Endozoicomonas gorgoniicola: one gene and its partner. The main gene of each other region encodes a partner of the protein of the gene in region 2 in a complex. Links are inferred from orthologs where the notes say so. Each region holds a gene or a part of one and is shown on either strand. Other genes may lie near its edges.

Region 1 (3,903 bases), 2.6 Mb from region 2 along the record:
CGCTGATCCAGCGTTCCATCTCACGGCGCGAGCCGATGCCAGCGCCCGCCAGGATTTTTTGCAGTTTCTCACCCTGGGGAGGAGTTGTTTCAGTAGTCATTGCTCTATACCAGGTGGCGCTGCCACCTTATTCTTTGGGGAAAATTGTCGAAAGGCGGGGAGTATAAATAAGGCAGACAGAAGATTCTATAGAGAATCTTCCGGGCTTTCGTTGGTGGATGTGCTGGTGGGGTTGTCGGTGGATTCGTCCAGTTCCAGGGCTTCAACTTTCTGCTTTTTGATCAGGTCATCAAAATTATCCGGCAGGTCGGCTTCCATTTCATCCAGTTCGGCAAACAGGGCTGCGGCAGACTGTTTCTCGACTTCAATGACCTCATGGGCTTCACCGGCGTCCGTTGCCTCAGTGGTTTCGACATCAAGAGAACCCTGTTCCGGTGTTTCGTTCAGCTGCTTTGCCATCGCCTCTAAATCACGGATTTCAGACAGTGGCGGCAGTTCAGTAAGATTTTGCAGGTTGAAATAGTCCAGGAACTGCCGGGTGGTGGCAAACATGGCAGGACGCCCCGGTACATCGCGATGGCCTACGACCCGAATCCACTCCCGCTCCTGCAGGGTGCGGATAATGTTACTGCTGACGCTGACCCCGCGAATCTCTTCAATTTCGCCCCGGGTAATGGGTTGACGGTAGGCAATCAGAGCCAGTGTTTCCAGCATGGCCCGGGTGTAACGCTGTGGCTTTTCTTCCCATAAACGGCCAACCCAGGGAGCCAGCTCCTCGCGCACCTGAAAGCGGTAGCCGGAAGCGACCTGTTTCAGTTCAAACCCTCGTCCTTCACAGCTTTCAGACAGGGCGACCAGCGCTTCGCGAAACGCATTGGCGTCGGGTACTTCCTCTTCTGAAACGTTTTCTTTCGAAACGTTTGCTTTCGAAAAGAGTCCCATCATCTGTTCCAGTGTGAGAGGCTTGTTGCTGGCCAGCAGCGCGCCTTCCAGAATGCGTTGCAGTTGTTCAATGTCCATAAGTGGGTCTGTTTGTCAGTCAATTCTGGCCTTAACATGAATAGGGCCGTAAGGTTCATTTTGTATCAGTTCGATCAGGGATTCCTTGATCAGTTCCATCACTGCCATAAAGGTGACCACAACCCCCAGGCGTCCTTCGTCCATCCGGAACAGCGCGACAAAGGGTGTAAAGCGGTCTGAAGACAGCTGCGACAGCACCTGGCTCATTCGCTCACGGGTCGACAGGGCTTCCTGCTCAATCTGGTGGTTCTCGTACATATCCGCCCGGCGCAGTACTTCGCCCAGGGCCAGCATGACCTCTTTCAGGTCCACATCGGGATGTGGACGCTCCAGTTCAACATTCGGTGGCTCGGCGCTGACGAGATAGATGTTACGGTTGAGCCTTGGCAGCTCATCAATGTCTTCCGCTGCCTGCTTGAAACGTTCATATTCCTGCAGCCTGCGGATCAGCTCCGCCCTGGGGTCTTCCTCTTCTTCCTCATCTTCACTGACGCGGGGCAGAAGCATTCTGGATTTGATTTCAGCCAGGGTGGCAGCCATCACCAGATATTCTGCCGCCAGCTCGAACTGTGAAGATTCCATCAGTTCAACGTACTCCATGTACTGCTGGGTAATGGTGTAAACCTGAATATTGAGAATATCCATGTTGTTGCGTTTGATCAGGTACAACAACAGGTCAAGCGGCCCTTCAAAGGCATCCAGAAAAACTTCCAGTGCTTCAGGAGGGATATAGAGGTCGTCAGGCAGTTTGGCCATGGGCTGCCCCATCACCAGAATGCGGTTTTCCAGAGCGGCTTCTGATGCTTCATTCAGGTCAAAGGCATCAGTCTGCGCCGGTTGTTGCTCGTCCGACGCTGAATCGTCCGGCGCTGAATCGTCTGGCTGATTGTCGGCCACGGCTTCCGTCGTGGTCATCGGGCTATCACCTTTTCGGGCTCCTCTCATTGAAAATACCCTTTCCACCATTGATGGAAAGGGTACTGCCAAGATCAGGGTTATTAATAATGTCTTACATTGCTGGTCAGGAATCAACCATCAGTGTTTTTGTTGTCATCAGCGATAATCAAGGCCAATGGCTTCGCGCACATCACGCAGGGTGTCCTGTGCTTCGTCCCGGGCCTGTTCGCAACCTTCTGCAATGATGTTTTTTACGACATCCTGATTGCGTTCAAGTTCCATGGCTTCCATGCGGATCGGCTCCAGTTCTGCCTGACAGGCGTCGATCACCGGTTTTTTGCAGTCAAGGCAGCCGATGCCAGCGTTTCGACAACCTTCCTGAACCCAATCCTGTCGTGCTTCGTCAGAATAAACCTTGTGCAGCTGCCACACCGGACATTTTTCCGGTTCGCCCGGATCGTTGCGACGCTGGCGTGCAGGGTCGGTGGGCATCTTGCGGATTTTACTGGCAATATCATCCGGGTCTTCACGCAGGGTGATGGTATTGCCGTAGGAGCTGGACATTTTCTGCCCGTCCAGTCCCGGCATTTTGGCTTGTGGTGCCAGCAATGCCTGTGGCTCCGGCAGAATGACCTTGCCGGTGCCTTCCAGATAACCAAACAGTCGTTCCTGGTCACCCAGGGTGATGTTGGACTGTTCTTTCAGCAGGGCTCTGGCGGTTTTCAGTGCTTCATCATCGCCTTTTTCCAGATAGGCCCGGCGCAGGTTGCGATACAGTGTGCCGGCCTTTTTGCCCATTTTACGAATGGCGGCTTCTGCGTTATCTTCAAACCCGGGTTCCCGGCCATAGAGATGGTTGAACCGTCTGGCGATTTCACGGGTGATTTCAATATGAGCTTCCTGATCCGCGCCTACCGGCACAAGCCCGGCACGATAGAGCAGGATATCAGCGCTTTGCAGCAGAGGGTAGCCGAGAAAACCGTGGGTAGAGAGATCTCGTTCGCGCAGTTTCTCCTGCTGATCCTTATAGCTGGGTACACGCTCCAGCCAGGACAGGGGGGTGATCATCGACAGTAACAGGTTCAGTTCTGCGTGTTCAGGTACACGGGACTGAATAAACAGGTTTGCTGATCCGGGGTTGACACCGGCTGCCAGCCAGTCGATGACCATTTCCCAGACATTTTCTTCAATCAGTGTCGGATTTTCGTAATGGGTGGTCAGTGCGTGCCAGTCGGCTACAAAAAAGAAGCATTCATATTCATGCTGAAGGGTTAGCCAGTTTTTCAGTACGCCGTGGTAATGGCCCAGATGCAGTCGGCCGGTGGGGCGCATCCCTGATAATATGCGCGACTGGGAATCTACTGCGCTCAAGAGTCTCTCCTGTGGAATTCCTGATCCGTCAGATTACGATAGTTTAGAGAAAGGGAAAAGTACTTTTGTTGCAATGGAGTGTGCCAGTAAAGGTTATGCAGAAAATAGACGAATATCACCCTTGCCTTCCCGCAGGATTTCAGGGGTTTCATTCAGCAGACTGACAACCGTAGTAGGATCTCCGTCACGGTAGCCGCCATCAATCACCAGATCCAGCTGACTTTCCAGTATTTGACGTATGTCGTAAGCATCGGTCATGGGTTGTTCATCAGCAGGCAGCTGCAAGGTGGTACTCATGATGGGCGCATCCAGTTCAGCCAGCAGGGCGTTAACAATGGCGCATTCTGGTACTCGTATTCCGATGGTTCGTCGTTTGGGGTGCATCAGGCGTCTGGGTACTTCCCGGGTACCTTTGAGAATAAAGGTGTAAGGCCCGGGCGTAGCACTTTTAATCAGACGGTACTGACTGTTGTTGACCTGGGCATAAATAGCCAGTTCCGACAGGTCACGGCAGACCAGCGTGAAGTTATGTTTATCGTCCAGATGACGAATGCTGCGAATCCGGTCAACGGCTTTCTTTTCGCCAATCAGACAGCCCAGGGCATAAGCCGAATC
Region 2 (6,626 bases):
CAGCACCGACACGCTGAGTAGGAGAATCTCCGGTGATCAATTCCGGATTGTCGGTTTCCAGTTGTTTCAGGCGTTGCAGTAACTGGTCGTAAGCGGCGTCACTGATCTGTGGATCATCCAGCACGTAATAACGATGGTTGTGGTGGTTAATCTGCTGACGCAGGTCCTGAATTTCCTGCTCAACATCTTCCTGAGAGAATAGATTTAGGTCAGTCATGGTCCGGGAGAGTATTAAAGCCCCGTCTTTTAAATAACATTTAACAACGACGGGGCTGACAAGAGAATTAGTGAGAAAGCTTGATCGCCAGCTGCTTACGTTCGTAATCACGAATGCGCTGGCGACAATGCTCCAGTGTCTGCTGGGTCATTACACTCATATTCTCATCCTTGAGTTCACCGCCAAGATCCAGTGCCAGCTGCTTTGCAGTTTCTTCCATCTGGGCAAAGGCTTTCTGCGGTGCTTCCGGTCCGGGCAGGCACAGAAACAGGCTGAGAATCGTCGTTTCTGTCGCTTCCATCTGTTCGATATCAAACGTACCCGGTTTTACACCGTTGGCAAGGCTGAACTGTATCTGTCCACTGCCGTCTTTGCTGCTGTAGCGATGGAAAATCGACCGATCACCAAAGCGCATGCCAGCCGTCAGTACACTTTGCAGCAGGCGGGTACCATCAAACAGCTCATTGTTTTTAGCCAGCACGTTAATGACGATCACTTCTTCAATAGCAGGGCGGTCAGACAGCTTTTCCTTGTCCTTTTCCACCTTCCTGACAGGTCGTTGCTTAGCCCTTGTCTCTGGAGCAGCAGGCTCAGCCATCGCTGCTACGGAGTCTGCACCATCCCGGATTTTATGCTGTAAAGGCTTAATCTCATCCATCGGTTGTGGCTGGTCATCGACAGAAGGTGCAGCAGGCTGTTCAAACCCGGTCTCCACGTTTCCTGCACGACCACTGGCTAACGGCTCGGACAGATCCAGCCCTGGTTCAATGGCTGAGCCAAAGTCCATGCTGTCAAAATCCGGTTCGATACGGTCAAAACGATTTGACCGATCTTCCCTGCGTACACGTTTTGGTGCATCAGACTCAACCGCCTCAGTTTCTGGCAGTTCATCCTGCGCACTGGTGGGACGCGCGCCGCCATTGGGCAGCTCACTGGAAAATGACTCGTCGTAGCCTTTTACTTCTTCAATTCCAAACGTCAACTCAGAGGCTCGTTTACGAGCCAGACGCATACGGCGGTATCCATCAATAATTACTCCAATAATGACGATAACTCCGATTACTATCAGCCACTCTCGTAAACTCATGTCCATGCCATCCGTCTTACCGCACTTTCCGGTTGCTCAGTGCTTACTACCTGACTCCCGAACCGGAAAAATAAGGTGTATTTCATTCAATGGTACATCAAAAATACATGAATCGGACTACCTTGAAAGCAATACACGACCATGTTGTTATACTACATTACTGCTACACCGCTACTACATTGCAGCCATAGCAGCTGCTTCTTCAATATCCACAGACACCGGCCGGGAAACTCCAGGCTCCTGCATGGTAACCCCCACCAGCTGATTAGCCGCCTGCATTGCAATCTTGTTGTGGGTGATGTAGATGAACTGTACCTTGTCACTCATCTCCGACACCATTTTTGCATAGCGGCCAACGTTAGCGTCATCCAGTGGCGCATCCACCTCGTCCAGCATACAGAACGGCGATGGATTCAACTGGAAGATGGCAAAAACCAGCGCAATGGCAGTCAGTGCCTTTTCCCCGCCGGATAACAGGTGGATAGTACTGTTCTTTTTACCGGGCGGCTGTGCCATGATCGCCACACCGGTATCCAGCAGATCTTCGCCCGTCAGTTCCAGATAAGCCCGGCCTCCGCCGAACACTCTGGGAAACAGATCCTGCAGACCTGAATTTACCTTATCAAAGGTATTCTTGAAACGTTGCCGGGTTTCCCGGTCAATCTTCCTGATTGCATTCTCTAACGTTTCCAGCGCAGATTCCAGATCTTCGTTCTGGGCGTCCAGATAGTTTTTGCGTTCAGACTGGGTTTCATACTCTTCAATCGCTGCCAGATTGATCGCCCCAAGTCGTTCAATCCGAGCCTGCAGACGTTCCAGTTCATACTCCCAGCCCTGCTCTGAAGCCTCTTCCGGCATATTAGCCAGCACCGTTTGCAGGTCAAACTGATCTTCTTTTAACTGTTCAGCCAGTGTCGTCCGGCGTACCTGCATGCCCTGCCAGTCCATACGCAGTTTTTCCAGACGGGAACGGGCAGTCTGTGCTTTCTGCTCAGCGGCCTGACGCTCTTTCTCATATTGTTGCAGATGCTGTTCAACCTTTTCCAGTTCACTGCGGGCGGTCTGCATGGCCTCTTCTTCTTCCAGCCGACGCGTCAGCAAAGCTTCCAGCTGCTCCTGTAATTCACCTTCAGGTGAGTGGGATTCATTCAGGGAAGCCTGTAACAGTTCCCTTCGCTCACGCAGTTTAGTGGACTGCTGGCTCAGCCGTTCGATGGCTGCCCGCAATGACATGACCTGACTGTTGATGCTCTGTTGTCGCAGTGCCAGCTGATGGGAACGCTCTTTATCGTGACGGGAGCGCTGTCGCACGTCTTCCAGCTTTTCACGACAACGTTCACGTTTTTCCAGCAGTTCATCTTTATGACTGCTGTCGTATTCCATAAGGTCCAGAGCTTCCTGCAATTTCAGGCGGGATTCATTCACTTGCTCCTGCTCAAGCAATTGCTGTTCCCGACAATCCGCCAGTTCCTGCTCCAGACGCCTGCGTCGCTCAGAAAACTGCTCCAACCGGACTTTGCGCCCCTGTAAGTCAGCACGCACTTCACCCTGCTGCCGGTTCAGATCAGACAACTGCTGTTGAATTTCCTTACGGAGACTTTCCAGAACATCGCCCTTCTCTCTGTGGTTTTGCAGGTCCTCGGCCAACTGTTCGAGAGTCTGCTCCAACTGTTCCAGTTTAATGGTCAGCGCTTCCAGCTCCTGCTGCCGTTCAAGCACCCCCGAGCTGTTATCGGCACTGCGATTAACCCGCAGCCAGCTGCGGGACAGCCAGATACCTTCCGGGGTAATGATCGATTCATGGGGTTCCAGTGACGCACGCAGCCCTAACGCTTTGTCCAGCGATTCACAGGTAAAAATACCGGCCAGCAATGGCAGGGCTTCACTACCAGCCACCACTTTACTGGCCAGAGCCACCAGCCCCGATTTATCCGCCTGCGGTGTTACGGTCTGGCTGGAATCCAGCAATATGGCTGAACCCTGTTCCAGATTACCGAGAAAACTGGCAACCGGATCAAAGCCATCGACACATAATGCCTGCAAACTGTCGCCCAAAACCGTTTCCATGGCCAGCTCCCAGCCACTGTCCACCTGCAGTTTTTCTGCCAGCCGGGGACGGTTCTGCAACCCATGTTCTTCCATCCACACCAGTACGCCGGTATCCTGCCCCATGGCGGCCTGTTGCAAGGCTTCCAGAGAGGCATGCCGACCACGCAGGGTACTGAGTTCAGAACGGCTGCGATCACGCTGCTCCAGTCGTTCATCCACTGCCGTACGATTCTGTTCGATTTCGGTCAGGGTATCTTCCTGACGCAGTTCCTGAGTCTCACGCGTCATTTCCAGTTCGGTCAGACGCTCAGCCAGCAGTTCAATTTCTTCCTGGTCTTCACCACCGCCAAGGCCATCCAGTTCGCCTTTCAGGCGCTGGTCTCGCTCGGACAGACGCTGAATCACCTGTTCAGCGTGTTGAATGCGGGACTGTTCGACTTCTGCCGTACGACGAGGTTCATGGGAACGCTGGTTAAACTGATCCCATTCCTGCTGCAGCCGGTGCATCTCTTCTTCCGCCTGAGCCAGCGCATCACCGGAACCGGCTTCCTGCTCCAGCAGCATTTCCAGCTCAGGTTCAATCTCCAGTTTCTCGGCTTCGAGCAGCTCCAGCTGTTCCTGATCATCCGCCATCTGTTCACGGGCTTCCTGCCAACTGTGTTCCAGCTGTTCAAGATCATGACTCAGCTCTTTCGCCCGCTCTTCACGGTGGCGCAAAGTCTGCTCGATGCGGGTAACTTCATTGCCGGTGCCGTAGAATTTAGCCTGAGTCTCGTGGAAGTGATCGCTCAGTTCCATCTGCGCGGCACGGTCTTCCTCCGAACGGGCATCTGCTGAGCGCTGTTGGCTGACAGCTGCTTCCAGCTGAACTTCCAGCTCACTGATAACGTGTTCCTGAGACTTCGCACCTTCATCAATGGTTTTCCAGCGCAGTGCCTGCAACTGAGCCTTTTTCAGGCGCTCTTCGCCTTTAAATTCCTTATACTTTTCCGCAGCCTGTGCCTGACGCTGCAAATGTCCAAGACGCCGACCCAGCTCTTCACGCAGGTCAGTCAGACGTTCAAGGTTTTCATTGGTACGACGAATGCGGTTTTCGGTTTCCCGCCTGCGTTCTTTGTATTTGGAGATGCCAGCGGCTTCTTCAATAAAGACGCGCAGTTCTTCCGGCTTGGATTCCACCAGGTTGGACACGATCCCCTGACTGATGATGGCATAGCTGCGAGGTCCGAGACCTGTCCCCAGAAAGATATCCATTACATCCCGCCGACGACATTTGGTTCCGTTGAGGTAATAGAAATTCTTGGCTTCAGAGGTAAGCAGACGCTTCACGGAGATTTCGCTGAATGCCGCGTATTCTCCGGTCACCCGGCCTTCGTTGTTGTCAAAGACCAACTCAACCGACGCTTTGGCAGCCGGTTTGCGACTGTTTGACCCCTTGAAAATAACATCGGTCATGGACTCGCCACGCAGGTGCTTGGCGGAAGACTCGCCCATCACCCAGCGCACAGCGTCGATAATATTAGACTTACCGCACCCGTTAGGCCCGACCACACCACTCATATTGGAGGGAAAATGAACCACGGTTGGGTCCACAAATGATTTGAAACCGGCCAGTTTGATCGATTTTAGACGCATCTTATCCTTTAGCTCATCGCTTTCGGGGCCACAGCATGCCGCCTCGCGGCCCCCATTCCCTGTCCTCGAGTGTTGCCTGGATCACCTACTGACGTATTGAACGAATCAAGTCTGATGACGTTCAGCAACATTTTGCTGCCAAAAGCCTTAACTTTCAGAGTGTACACAGGATTAGACTAACAGGAAAAGTCGTTAAATCCGAAAAGATAAGACCAGATGATGGAAAAGTAGTTCAGAAGCGGTTGTAAACCGCATCTATGCGGTCTGTTACGTTTAGCTGAACTAGCAAAAAAGTGCTATGACTTCTTCAGCTGTCTTTAAGGTTTCATTGTCGTTATAGTGTGGATTTATAGTGATTTTTAACTCATTAGGTGGCCCTTGTCTCCATTCACTTTCCTCTGGATTCAAAAATCTATATGGCCAGACCACTCCCACAATATAATCATTCAAAATTGGGTGAGTAAAGTTTACATCACAGATATTTTGCGCCAAATGGGGATGATAGTGGGATATTGAGGGATGCAGGTTATTCGGATTAGCATAGCCCCTGAAGCAGGTTGCATTGATCAGGTACACGTATCCAACAGTGCCGAAGTTAGAAAAAAACCAGCCAGCAACATGAGAACAGATACTTGAAGAAACCCCTGCACTGGCGTTATGAAATCGGGTTGCCCCGGATGAAGGCGCACATAACAAACCCAGCCTGGTCTCCGGGTCGACTAAAGGATCAGGGGTAAAAATCAGGCCTGTTTCAAAAATTTCATCAGGCGGCTTATAGCTGCCCACAAAAACGTAGCCGGTAAAATACCTCTGCCCGGGACGACTGCTGTCCTCTATGAGCATAGAGCCAGGCACTGTTGTTGTATCATTAATTTTTAGCTGATCGGTCAGGCATTCATACTTATCATACATGCAGATTACCTGCTGAGCCCCTGGCTTTGGGGCTTCAAGTAAGGGTTACAAACTGCATCCCTGCAGCCTGTTACACATTAATGCTCATCATGGCGAGGCGAAAAAGTCTCCACATCGGAGTACATGGTGCTTTTAATGGTCATCTGATCTCCCCTGGCCATTGGATAGGTATCTTCATCAGCCTTCATTTCAATCCGGTCGAGCTTGATATCATCAAGGTATGTGGCCTTATGTTGCGGATCTAGTTCACCTCGCACAGTAATATCACTTGGATCGACATCAACATCAATATTTTCAGGCAGTGTTTTCACGCCATCAGAAAGTATTTCAAGAAAGGGAGTATCTATACCCGCAGCCTTTACAGCATAGGTGATGACGGCAAAGGCTATCTTAAACACTTTAACAAATGGGATGTTAAGGTCTCTTTCCTTGAGTACCAACTTAACCTGATCGGTTCCTTTCCAGAGAAGCAGTTTCGTATTCCCTACATTCACTCCTTTTTCGATCGCCCAGTCTACATTAACAGTATCCATGCGGACGAACTTTCCATCCTTATAATAGAGAACCAGAAAATAAATCTCAGGGCTCCCAAACCATTCTCCGGTGCGCTTAAGTTTAAGCTTGATCAGGCTGGTTTCCTTAGCCCATTTTTTGCCATCGGTTGTAATTGGCACTTCAGCTTCTGAAGCAAGATCAGAATCAACGGCCATGGACATTGGCTTAAAG

What was found. The genes of interacting proteins can lie anywhere in the genome.
Region 1: the proteins of smc (region 2) and NX722_RS04200 are in contact, whole or in part, in a crystal structure (PDB 3ZGX), measured with the Bacillus subtilis proteins. The link is inferred for Endozoicomonas gorgoniicola from one-to-one orthologs.

The regions. Positions count from the first base shown.
Region 1 is NZ_JAPFCC010000001.1:902,691-906,593, forward strand. Bases 1-2,830 are described here. They hold NX722_RS04200 (segregation and condensation protein A), read right to left. Parts: upstream 1,966-2,830; coding sequence 1,036-1,965; downstream 1-1,035. Other genes in these bases: rluB (23S rRNA pseudouridine(2605) synthase RluB), read right to left, coding at 1-100; scpB (SMC-Scp complex subunit ScpB), read right to left, coding at 187-1,020; NX722_RS04205 (tryptophan--tRNA ligase), read right to left, coding at 2,074-2,830. In the rest of the region: more of NX722_RS04205, read right to left, coding at 2,831-3,288; NX722_RS04210 (L-threonylcarbamoyladenylate synthase), read right to left, coding at 3,382-3,903. UniProt on the Bacillus subtilis protein: Participates in chromosomal partition during cell division. May act via the formation of a condensin-like complex containing Smc and ScpB that pull DNA away from mid-cell into both cell halves.
Region 2 is NZ_JAPFCC010000001.1:3,548,771-3,555,396, forward strand. Bases 1,279-5,350 are described here. They hold smc (chromosome segregation protein SMC), read right to left. Parts: upstream 4,989-5,350; coding sequence 1,479-4,988; downstream 1,279-1,478. Other genes in these bases: zipA (cell division protein ZipA), read right to left, coding at 1,279-1,304; NX722_RS16325 (hypothetical protein), read right to left, coding at 5,271-5,350. In the rest of the region: NAD-dependent DNA ligase LigA, read right to left, coding at 1-217; more of zipA, read right to left, coding at 285-1,278; more of NX722_RS16325, read right to left, coding at 5,351-5,900; NX722_RS16330 (hypothetical protein), read right to left, coding at 5,978-6,626. UniProt on the Bacillus subtilis protein: Required for chromosome condensation and partitioning.